One region of the Bacillus sp. 1NLA3E genome, then DNA from elsewhere that is predicted to be linked to it. Evidence: a T-box and tRNA genes for the amino acid it is inferred to sense, from the RefSeq annotation. Region 1 holds a T-box; the other regions hold tRNA genes.
What was found. A T-box is a leader RNA that pairs with one kind of tRNA and senses whether it is charged. The one in region 1 lies ahead of pheS (phenylalanine--tRNA ligase subunit alpha), so its partner is inferred to be a tRNA-Phe.
Positions count from the first base shown of each region.

Region 2: it encodes a tRNA-Phe, which carries the amino acid that the T-box ahead of pheS (phenylalanine--tRNA ligase subunit alpha) is inferred to sense. The anticodon was not compared.
Region 3: it encodes a tRNA-Phe, which carries the amino acid that the T-box ahead of pheS (phenylalanine--tRNA ligase subunit alpha) is inferred to sense. The anticodon was not compared.

Region 1 is NC_021171.1:3,686,711-3,689,949, forward strand. Features, by position in the region: gene pheT (phenylalanine--tRNA ligase subunit beta) at 1-228, opposite strand, end outside; gene pheS (phenylalanine--tRNA ligase subunit alpha) at 247-1,290, opposite strand; T-box leader at 1,422-1,685, opposite strand; gene B1NLA3E_RS17670 (TrmH family RNA methyltransferase) at 1,739-2,500, opposite strand; gene sspI (small acid-soluble spore protein SspI) at 2,618-2,827, shown strand; gene B1NLA3E_RS17680 (M42 family metallopeptidase) at 2,885-3,239, opposite strand, start outside.
Region 2 is NC_021171.1:3,871,277-3,874,515, forward strand. Features, by position in the region: gene glgB (1,4-alpha-glucan branching protein GlgB) at 1-108, opposite strand, end outside; gene B1NLA3E_RS18520 (hypothetical protein) at 315-509, shown strand; tRNA gene B1NLA3E_RS18525 (tRNA-Glu) at 580-651, opposite strand; tRNA gene B1NLA3E_RS18530 (tRNA-Ser) at 667-757, opposite strand; tRNA gene B1NLA3E_RS18535 (tRNA-Asn) at 765-839, opposite strand; tRNA gene B1NLA3E_RS18540 (tRNA-Ile) at 856-932, opposite strand; tRNA gene B1NLA3E_RS18545 (tRNA-Gly) at 938-1,011, opposite strand; tRNA gene B1NLA3E_RS18550 (tRNA-His) at 1,024-1,099, opposite strand; tRNA gene B1NLA3E_RS18555 (tRNA-Phe) at 1,132-1,207, opposite strand; tRNA gene B1NLA3E_RS18560 (tRNA-Asp) at 1,226-1,302, opposite strand; tRNA gene B1NLA3E_RS18565 (tRNA-Met) at 1,306-1,379, opposite strand; tRNA gene B1NLA3E_RS18570 (tRNA-Ser) at 1,404-1,496, opposite strand; tRNA gene B1NLA3E_RS18575 (tRNA-Ile) at 1,513-1,589, opposite strand; tRNA gene B1NLA3E_RS18580 (tRNA-Met) at 1,624-1,700, opposite strand; tRNA gene B1NLA3E_RS18585 (tRNA-Ala) at 1,722-1,797, opposite strand; tRNA gene B1NLA3E_RS18590 (tRNA-Pro) at 1,812-1,888, opposite strand; tRNA gene B1NLA3E_RS18595 (tRNA-Arg) at 1,895-1,971, opposite strand; tRNA gene B1NLA3E_RS18600 (tRNA-Leu) at 1,987-2,075, opposite strand; tRNA gene B1NLA3E_RS18605 (tRNA-Gly) at 2,085-2,159, opposite strand; tRNA gene B1NLA3E_RS18610 (tRNA-Leu) at 2,174-2,258, opposite strand; tRNA gene B1NLA3E_RS18615 (tRNA-Lys) at 2,274-2,349, opposite strand; tRNA gene B1NLA3E_RS18620 (tRNA-Thr) at 2,366-2,441, opposite strand; tRNA gene B1NLA3E_RS18625 (tRNA-Val) at 2,461-2,536, opposite strand; rRNA gene rrf (5S ribosomal RNA) at 2,547-2,663, opposite strand; rRNA gene B1NLA3E_RS18635 (23S ribosomal RNA) at 2,782-3,239, opposite strand, start outside.
Region 3 is NC_021171.1:776,603-779,841, reverse strand. Features, by position in the region: gene B1NLA3E_RS03880 (DUF6241 domain-containing protein) at 147-665, opposite strand; tRNA gene B1NLA3E_RS03875 (tRNA-Leu) at 991-1,072, opposite strand; tRNA gene B1NLA3E_RS03870 (tRNA-Leu) at 1,093-1,178, opposite strand; tRNA gene B1NLA3E_RS03865 (tRNA-Cys) at 1,209-1,282, opposite strand; tRNA gene B1NLA3E_RS03860 (tRNA-Gly) at 1,299-1,373, opposite strand; tRNA gene B1NLA3E_RS03855 (tRNA-Gln) at 1,378-1,452, opposite strand; tRNA gene B1NLA3E_RS03850 (tRNA-His) at 1,476-1,551, opposite strand; tRNA gene B1NLA3E_RS03845 (tRNA-Trp) at 1,565-1,638, opposite strand; tRNA gene B1NLA3E_RS03840 (tRNA-Tyr) at 1,650-1,734, opposite strand; tRNA gene B1NLA3E_RS03835 (tRNA-Thr) at 1,815-1,890, opposite strand; tRNA gene B1NLA3E_RS03830 (tRNA-Phe) at 1,909-1,984, opposite strand; tRNA gene B1NLA3E_RS03825 (tRNA-Asp) at 2,002-2,078, opposite strand; tRNA gene B1NLA3E_RS03820 (tRNA-Met) at 2,082-2,155, opposite strand; tRNA gene B1NLA3E_RS03815 (tRNA-Val) at 2,180-2,255, opposite strand; tRNA gene B1NLA3E_RS03810 (tRNA-Glu) at 2,261-2,335, opposite strand; tRNA gene B1NLA3E_RS03805 (tRNA-Ser) at 2,353-2,442, opposite strand; tRNA gene B1NLA3E_RS03800 (tRNA-Asn) at 2,448-2,522, opposite strand; rRNA gene rrf (5S ribosomal RNA) at 2,540-2,656, opposite strand; rRNA gene B1NLA3E_RS03790 (23S ribosomal RNA) at 2,775-3,239, opposite strand, start outside.

The sequences.
Region 1 (3,239 bases):
CACGGGAGCTTCTCCACCAAGATCTACTTGGCATTTACTCAATTTATCAGCATTTGGATGTTGTACACGTTCAACTACATGTCCAACTACTATGCCTTTTAATCCCTCGTTAAGGAGCTCAACTCCCTCAACCTCAATACCGCTTTTTGTGATCTTTTCAGCTAGCTCTGCTGCAGTAATATCAGATAAATCTACGTATTCCTGCAACCATTTATATGATACGAACATGACCATTCTCCCCCTGTTTTATAATGATTCGTGCAATGAGAATTGTTTTAAGAAGCGAATATCATTTGTATAGTAGTGGCGAATATCATCCACACCATATTTCAGCATCGCAATTCTTTCCGCACCGATACCAAACGCAAATCCAGTGTATTTTTCGGAGTCATATCCAGCCATCTCAAGGACATTAGGATGGACCATCCCTGCACCCAACACTTCAATCCAGCCAGTACCCTTACAAATGTTACAGCCTTTTCCTCCACATATTTTACAAGAAATATCCACTTCAACTGATGGTTCAGTGAATGGAAAAAAGCTCGGTCTTAAGCGGATTTCTCTGTCTTCTCCAAACATCTTTTTCGCAAAAATATCCAAGGTTCCTTTTAAATCACTCATGCGAATATTCTCATCAACGACTAATCCTTCGATTTGCATAAATTGATGGGAATGTGTAGCATCATCGTTGTCACGACGGTAAACCTTTCCTGGACAAATGATTTTTACAGGACCTTTTCCTTGCTTCTTCTCCATTGTCCGAGCTTGCATTGGGGATGTATGGGTACGAAGTAAAATATCATCGGTAATATAGAAGGAATCCTGCATATCACGAGCCGGGTGTCCTTTTGGTAAGTTTAATGCTTCAAAATTATAATAGTCAGTTTCCACTTCAGGACCCTCAGCAACGGTATAACCCATGCCCACAAATAAGTCTTCAACTTCTTCAATGACTCTTGTAAGTGGATGGTGATTCCCAACCTTTACCGGTCTACCTGGTAGAGTTACATCAATGGTTTCCCCAGCTAACTTTTCATTAATGGCTGCTTCTTCTAACTTTTGCTGTTTCAGTTCAATCTTAGAAGCAATCCCCTCACGTACCTCGTTCACTAACGCTCCCATTTTCGGGCGTTCCTCAGCAGATAGCTTTCCCATACCTCTTAGAACTTCAGTAATCGGGCCCTTTTTACCTAAGTAAGCTACGCGAATGTCGTTGAGTTCTTTCAGATTCGTTGATTGCTCAATTTGTTGAAGAGCCTCAGTTTGCAGTTCCTTTAATCTTTCCTGCATGTGTGTTTCCTCCTTTATTTGCACGCTTAATAAAATTTTGTAGTTGCCACAACCCTGCTTTGGGATTGTAATAAATTCCGTTTTCTTAGCTTCACTCCATATTTTTGCAACAAAAAAACCCCGTTCCCGGTAAAAGGGACGAGGTTTGGTTCGCGGTACCACCCTTATTAACAAGCAAAAAAATGAGCTTGTTCGCTTCATTCGGATAACGGCTTAGGCCGGTGCATCTTTACATTTCCAATAGAAAAGCGGAAATGACCGCTTATCGAAATGGTCCTAATGCCAACTCCGGAGGTGAACTTCACTTACCACTACCCATAAAAATGCTTTCAGTCTAAGGCATTTTCTCCCTATATGGAAGGATATAAGTTACTTTTCTCCATCAACGTTTTTATGTTCATGCATTTTGCTGTTAATTATAGTATATTTTTCTAACGGTTTCAAATAATTATAAGACTTTTTTTAAAAAATAAAGAAGAATTCCCGTTGCAACAGCGACGTTTAATGATTCACTTTGTCCCAAAATCGGAATATACAAGTTTTCCGTTGTTTTCTCAAGCAGTTGTTGACTAACCCCGTTCCCTTCGTTACCAACAATTAATGCGAATGATTCTGTCGGCGAAACATTAGTTAATATTTGCCCGTTTTCTAGTGAAGTACCGTAAACTGGGATGTTTTCCATTGAAAGCTTATCAATCCAATTTGCTAGGTCACCAGTTACGATTGGTAAATGAAAATGACTTCCTTGCGCTGAGCGTAAAACCTTTGGATTGTATATATCAACGCTGCCATTCCCTACAATCACCGCATCGATTCCGGCTGCGTCTGCGGTCCGAATCATCGTTCCCATGTTGCCCGGATCCTGAACGGAGTCGATTAACAGGTATGTTTTTTTGATGATATCGGTATTCTTTTCCTGTTCTTGCCGGCAAATGGCGATGACCCCTTGTGGTGTTTCGGTATCCGACAATGACTTAATCACTTCAACGGTCACAAGCGTTAACGGAATTGATCCGTAATTCCATTTTGCAGGAAGTTCAACCTGCTCGTCCACGATTAATTCCAGGACCACATCTTCCTTTTTCAATGCTTCTTCAACTAGATGAAAACCTTCTATTAAAAAGGTGCCCGTTTTATCGCGTTCCTTTTTCGTTAAGAGCTTTTTCCATTCTTTAATTTGTGGGTTTTTAACAGAGTGAATGTGCTTCACCAATGTCACTCCTTTTTCTTTTTCGAATTTCTTTATTATAGCTTAAATTTCATACATAAAAAAATGAAAATTCGTTAATGATAGTTTTAGAAATGGATAAAAAAGGGGTGTATTTGGATGGATTTAAATTTACGGCATGCAATTATCCAAAATGTAACAGGTAATTCACAAGACGAACTGCGTGATACGATTGTCGATGCAATTCAAAATGGTGAGGAAAAGATGCTACCAGGTCTTGGTGTTTTGTTTGAAGTCATTTGGCAAAATGCATCCGAGCAGGACCGCAACGAAATGCTAGGGTTTCTCGAAACTGGCCTAAAGCGTTAAGCTTGGCTTGAAACTTAGGAAAGAGGGTACCGTACTGTACACGGTACCCTCTTTTTCTTATTGATAAGTTATCGCATCGACTGTTTTTTGGTCCAAACGCTTTATCAATTCCACAATTAATTTAACGGTGTTCTCAAAGTCATCACGATGGAGCATCGCTGCATGTGAATGGATATAACGAGTAGCAATCCCAATCGATACAGCTGGAACACCATTATGAGACAGGTGAATAGCACCAGAATCCGTTCCTCCACCTGGAATGGCATCATATTGATAAGGAATTTCTTGTTCATCTGCTACATTGGTAATAAAATCTCGTAATCCTTTATGGGAAACCATTGATGCATCATAAAGAATAATTTGCGGTCCTTTTCCCATTTTACCAAGAGCTTCTTTTTCTGATACTCCTGGG
Region 2 (3,239 bases), 180 kb from region 1:
TTCCTCTTTAAAGATGTGTGCCCCAAACAATTTATAGCTTTCAAATAATGTACCCTCGTGAAAAAGATACAATTGTAATTCAGTTGGTAAATATGTCTTCAATGTCATCTGACAGCACACCACCATTTTTCTTAGGCTATCTACCTAGTATACGAGACTTAATACCATTTTCCTTGTAATAAATTTCTTAATATTAAGACATTTTATTCGATTAAATGATACATAGCGATATTATTCTTCGGGATATTTCCTCATTCGACATATGATTTATGTGTTTATGACAAAATAAAACATAAATCTTATAGGAGGAATATATGATGAAAGAACAACCTGGGAATCAACTGAAAGAAAATATGGAAAAAGCCCCTCTATTCGAGGCACCCGATAGAAAAATACTAGCGACAGGTGATATGTTTCGTGGCCCTTCTACAGGGATTACGTCTGATTTAGATTTGAATAATCCTGGCCGTAATTTGCCAGAAGAAGATATTGAAGAGAAACTCAGATAGGAAGGGATACTATTCTGGAATATTAAAACACAAAAAAAGCTATTAACATAAGTTAATAGCTTTTTTTGTATGACCCCTACGGGACTCGAACCCGTGTTACCTCCGTGAAAGGGAGGTGTCTTAACCACTTGACCAAGGGGCCAATATTAAATTTATCTGGCGGAGAAGGAGGGATTTGAACCCTCGCGCCGGTCACCCGACCTACACCCTTAGCAGGGGCGCCTCTTCAGCCTCTTGAGTACTTCCCCAAATAAATGGCTCCGCAGGTAGGACTCGAACCTACGACCGTTCGGTTAACAGCCGAATGCTCTACCACTGAGCTACTGCGGAACAATGTAAAACTATATGGTGGGCCTAAATGGACTCGAACCATCGACCTCACGCTTATCAGGCGTGCGCTCTAACCAGCTGAGCTATAGGCCCACATTTGGAGCGGGTGAAGAGAATCGAACTCTCATCATCAGCTTGGAAGGCTGAGGTTTTACCACTAAACTACACCCGCGAAAAATAATGATGGGGCGACTGATGGGAATTGAACCCACGAATGTCGGAATCACAATCCGATGCGTTAACCACTTCGCCACAATCGCCATCATATGCTTCCATCTTATAAGCATAAAAATGGTGGCTCAGGACGGAATCGAACCGCCGACACAAGGATTTTCAGTCCTTTGCTCTACCGACTGAGCTACTGAGCCAAACATCTTAAAAAAATATGGCGGTCCGGACGGGACTCGAACCCGCGACCTCCTGCGTGACAGGCAGGCATTCTAACCAACTGAACTACCGGACCATATTGCGGGGGCAGGATTTGAACCTGCGACCTTCGGGTTATGAGCCCGACGAGCTACCGAACTGCTCCACCCCGCGACAATAGAAATTATTAAATTAAAATGGAGGAGGAAGAGGGATTCGAACCCCCGCGCGGTGTAACCCGCCTGTCGGTTTTCAAGACCGATCCCTTCAGCCGAACTTGGGTATTCCTCCGTGTGAAAAAGTACATTGGTGGACCTTGTAGGACTCGAACCTACGACCGGACGGTTATGAGCCGTCTGCTCTAACCAGCTGAGCTAAAGGTCCAAATTAAGTTTTAATAACCTAAAATGGCTTTATTTGGTAGCGGCGGAGGGGATCGAACCCCCGACCTTACGGGTATGAACCGTACGCTCTAGCCAGCTGAGCTACACCGCCAAATTTAATATAGGATTGTAATGGTGGAGCCTAGCGGGATCGAACCGCTGACCTCCTGCGTGCAAAGCAGGCGCTCTCCCAGCTGAGCTAAGGCCCCATTTGAAGGTTTAATGGTCGGGAAGACAGGATTCGAACCTGCGACCCCTTGGTCCCAAACCAAGTGCTCTACCAAGCTGAGCTACTTCCCGATATAATGGTGCGCCCGACAGGGGTCGAACCTACAACCTTCTGATTCGTAGTCAGATACTCTATCCAATTGAGCTACGGGCGCATATATTTTTAAAAATGGTGCCGAGGACCGGAATCGAACCGGTACGGTAGTCACCTACCGCAGGATTTTAAGTCCTGTGCGTCTGCCAGTTCCGCCACCCCGGCAAATCTGTTTGGAGCGGAAGACGGGATTCGAACCCGCGACCCCCACCTTGGCAAGGTGATGTTCTACCACTGAACTACTTCCGCGTTTTTTGTAAATATGGTGCGGGTGAAGGGAGTCGAACCCCCACGCCTTGCGGCGCTAGATCCTAAGTCTAGTGCGTCTGCCAATTCCGCCACACCCGCATATTAAAATGAAAATGGTGAGCCATGAAGGACTTGAACCTTCGACCCTCTGATTAAAAGTCAGATGCTCTACCAGCTGAGCTAATGGCTCGTACTAAAAAATCAAGTGGTGCCGGCGAGAGGACTTGAACCCCCAACCTACTGATTACAAGTCAGTTGCTCTACCAATTGAGCTACCCCGGCAAACCTCTGTAGGAAAATATGGTGGAGGATGACGGGCTCGAACCGCCGACCCTCTGCTTGTAAGGCAGATGCTCTCCCAGCTGAGCTAATCCTCCATTTGTAACAGCCCGGCAACGTCCTACTCTCACAGGGGGAGATCCCCCAACTACCATCGGCGCTGAGAAGCTTAACTTCCGTGTTCGGTATGGGAACGGGTGTGACCTTCTCGCTATCGCCACCAGACTATTATTTTCATAGGACATTATTTATTATAATGACTTTTTGAAGTTTTGCAAGAGAAATTTTCATTCCCTCAAAACTAGATAATGCAGAAGAAGTTGTAAAACTAATAACACCGTTTTTGGTTAAGTCCTCGATCGATTAGTATCAGTCAGCTCCACACGTCACCGCGCTTCCACCTCTGACCTATCAACCTGATCATCTTTCAGGGATCTTACTAGCTTGCGCTATGGGAAATCTCATCTTGAGGGGGGCTTCATGCTTAGATGCTTTCAGCACTTATCCCTTCCGCACATAGCTACCCAGCTATGCCTTTGGCAAGACAACTGGTACACCAGCGGTGCGTCCATCCCGGTCCTCTCGTACTAAGGACAGCTCCTCTCAAATTTCCTGCGCCCACGACGGATAGGGACCGAACTGTCTCACGACGTTCTGAACCCAGCTCGCGTACCGCTTTAATGGGCGAACAGCCCAACCCTTGGGACCGACTACAGCCCCAGGATGCGATGAGCCGACATCGAGGTGCCAAACCTCCCCGTCGATGTGGACTCTTGGGGGAGATAAGCCTGTTATCCCCGG
Region 3 (3,239 bases), 1.9 Mb from region 1:
CTATACCTACCTAAAAGACATTTTATGAAGTTGGAAAGAAAAGGTGTGAAGTTAATGATCAACAGTTTTTAAGCCTTGTTTTAACCTATAAGGAGAGATGTAAATTAAAAGCGGAGCATAGTCCACCCCGCTTTTTTAAAAATTAATCATCGTAAGGTTTTCTCAATATATCGTTGTTCTTCCACAGGTGTTAATAAACGACTGGCTTTACCAACATTACCATGAAGATAATCCCAAATATTATTATGTGCCCTTACTGCATTACTAAAATCTCCATGTGTCCATGGTTCGAGAGTATCTAATAACATAGACTGAATTTCATAATCGGCAAATTCTTTTTCTTGTACCACATTATATAATTTCAGAACCTTATCTTTGGTAATTTCGGTCGAACCCCATTTTTCTTCTGCTGCCACTTTTTGATGAGTCATCCCATGTACTTCTTGAAGGAGCTGAGCTTCACTCTTTTTTTCGTACTTAGGCATTTCTCCTTGGGAAGTACTAGCTTCAAATCTTTTTTTTAGTTCAGCTTTTGCTACTGCCTGGTCTTGCGGGCTTGCGTTAATATCACTTACAGTTGCCAAACTCCACTTATCAAAGTTAATATAAGCAGCGGTAAATGCTACTGTTAGTAGCCCAATGCCTATTATAATAAATTTTTTCAAAGCTTGTACTCCTTTCACTTTTAATTTTTCCTTAATTAAGGTAAACCCTTCAATTATTTTTATTGTTAAATTATACAATAATTTTGGGATGCCTAAGCAAATTAACGTTCTCTTTTTTAAAAGTCCATTGCTTGAGCAAACAAAAAGTAATAAAAAGAACAGCAAAAATCACTGTACAGAGATGGAGTGACCGATAGGGAGTCCAACAAAGAACTCCTACTTTTGATAGTCTCAATAAGAGCGAACAATGCCGGAAAAAGTCCTATATATTCCTAAAAAACGGCAAATAAAAATCCCTTGTGATTTACAAGGGATTTTTATATTATACCGGTGGTCGGGGTCGAACCGACACTCCAGAAGGAACACGATTTTGAGTCGTGCGCGTCTGCCAATTCCGCCACACCGGCGCGGTATTAATTTGTTTCTATGCCGAGGACCGGAATCGAACCGGTACGGTAGTCACCTACCGCAGGATTTTAAGTCCTGTGCGTCTGCCAGTTCCGCCACCCCGGCGAATTACTTAAATAGTAAACTATAAGAAATTGGAGGCGGCAACCGGATTCGAACCGGTGGTAAAGGTTTTGCAGACCTCTGCCTTACCACTTGGCTATGCCGCCATAATGAAATAAATATTGGAGCGGAAGACGGGATTCGAACCCGCGACCCCCACCTTGGCAAGGTGATGTTCTACCACTGAACTACTTCCGCGAAATGGCTGGGCTAGCAGGGATCGAACCTACGAATGACGGAGTCAAAGTCCGTTGCCTTACCGCTTGGCTATAGCCCAATATTCATGATTATTTTGTATAATGGGGCGACTGATGGGAATTGAACCCACGAATGTCGGAATCACAATCCGATGCGTTAACCACTTCGCCACAATCGCCATTATAATTAATTGGCAGGGGTAGTAGGAATTGAACCCACACCAAAGGTTTTGGAGACCTTCGTTCTACCTTTAAACTATACCCCTAAGTTATTAAATGGTGGAGGGGGACGGATTCGAACCGCCGAACCCGGAGGGAGCGGATTTACAGTCCGCCGCGTTTAGCCACTTCGCTACCCCTCCACATATAAAATTAAATTTTAATAGATAGGTGTTAAATCTTCTTACCGTATACCTCATTAAAACCAGTTGGTTTATCTGCATGGTGCCGGCGAGAGGACTTGAACCCCCAACCTACTGATTACGATTCAGTTGCTCTACCAGTTGAGCTACACCGGCATTGCTTAAAAAAATTAATGGTGGCTCAGGACGGAATCGAACCGCCGACACAAGGATTTTCAGTCCTTTGCTCTACCGACTGAGCTACTGAGCCAAACAACTTAAAAAATATGGCGGTCCGGACGGGACTCGAACCCGCGACCTCCTGCGTGACAGGCAGGCATTCTAACCAACTGAACTACCGGACCAAATTGCGGGGGCAGGATTTGAACCTGCGACCTTCGGGTTATGAGCCCGACGAGCTACCGGACTGCTCCACCCCGCGACAATAAAAAAGTAAAGAAATTTATGGTGGAGGATGACGGGCTCGAACCGCCGACCCTCTGCTTGTAAGGCAGATGCTCTCCCAGCTGAGCTAATCCTCCACATATGGTGACCCCTACGGGACTCGAACCCGTGTTACCTCCGTGAAAGGGAGGTGTCTTAACCACTTGACCAAGGGGCCTAAAAGATAAATTAAAGTGGCGGAGAGCAAGGGATTCGAACCCTTGAGGCAGTTACCCGCCTACACGCTTTCCAAGCGTGCTCCTTCGGCCACTCGGACAGCTCTCCAAAAATGGCTCCGCAGGTAGGACTCGAACCTACGACCGTTCGGTTAACAGCCGAATGCTCTACCACTGAGCTACTGCGGAATAATAATAATGAAACAGCCCGGCAACGTCCTACTCTCACAGGGGGAGATCCCCCAACTACCATCGGCGCTGAGAAGCTTAACTTCCGTGTTCGGTATGGGAACGGGTGTGACCTTCTCGCTATCGCCACCAGACTATTATTTTCATAAGACATTATTTATTATAATGACTTTTTGAAGTTTTGCAAGAGAAATTTTCATTCCCTCAAAACTAGATAATGCAGAAGAAGTTGTAAAACTAATAACACCGTTTTTGGTTAAGTCCTCGATCGATTAGTATCAGTCAGCTCCACACGTCACCGCGCTTCCACCTCTGACCTATCAACCTGATCATCTTTCAGGGATCTTACTAGCTTGCGCTATGGGAAATCTCATCTTGAGGGGGGGCTTCATGCTTAGATGCTTTCAGCACTTATCCCTTCCGCACATAGCTACCCAGCTATGCCTTTGGCAAGACAACTGGTACACCAGCGGTGCGTCCATCCCGGTCCTCTCGTACTAAGGACAGCTCCTCTCAAATTTCCTGCGCCCACGACGGATAGGGACCGAACTGTCTCACGACGTTCTGAACCCAGCTCGCGTACCGCTTTAATGGGCGAACAGCCCAACCCTTGGGACCGACTACAGCCCCAGGATGCGATGAGCCGACATCGAGGTGCCAAACCTCCCCGTCGATGTGGACTCTTGGGGGAGATAAGCCTGTTATCCCCGGGGTAGC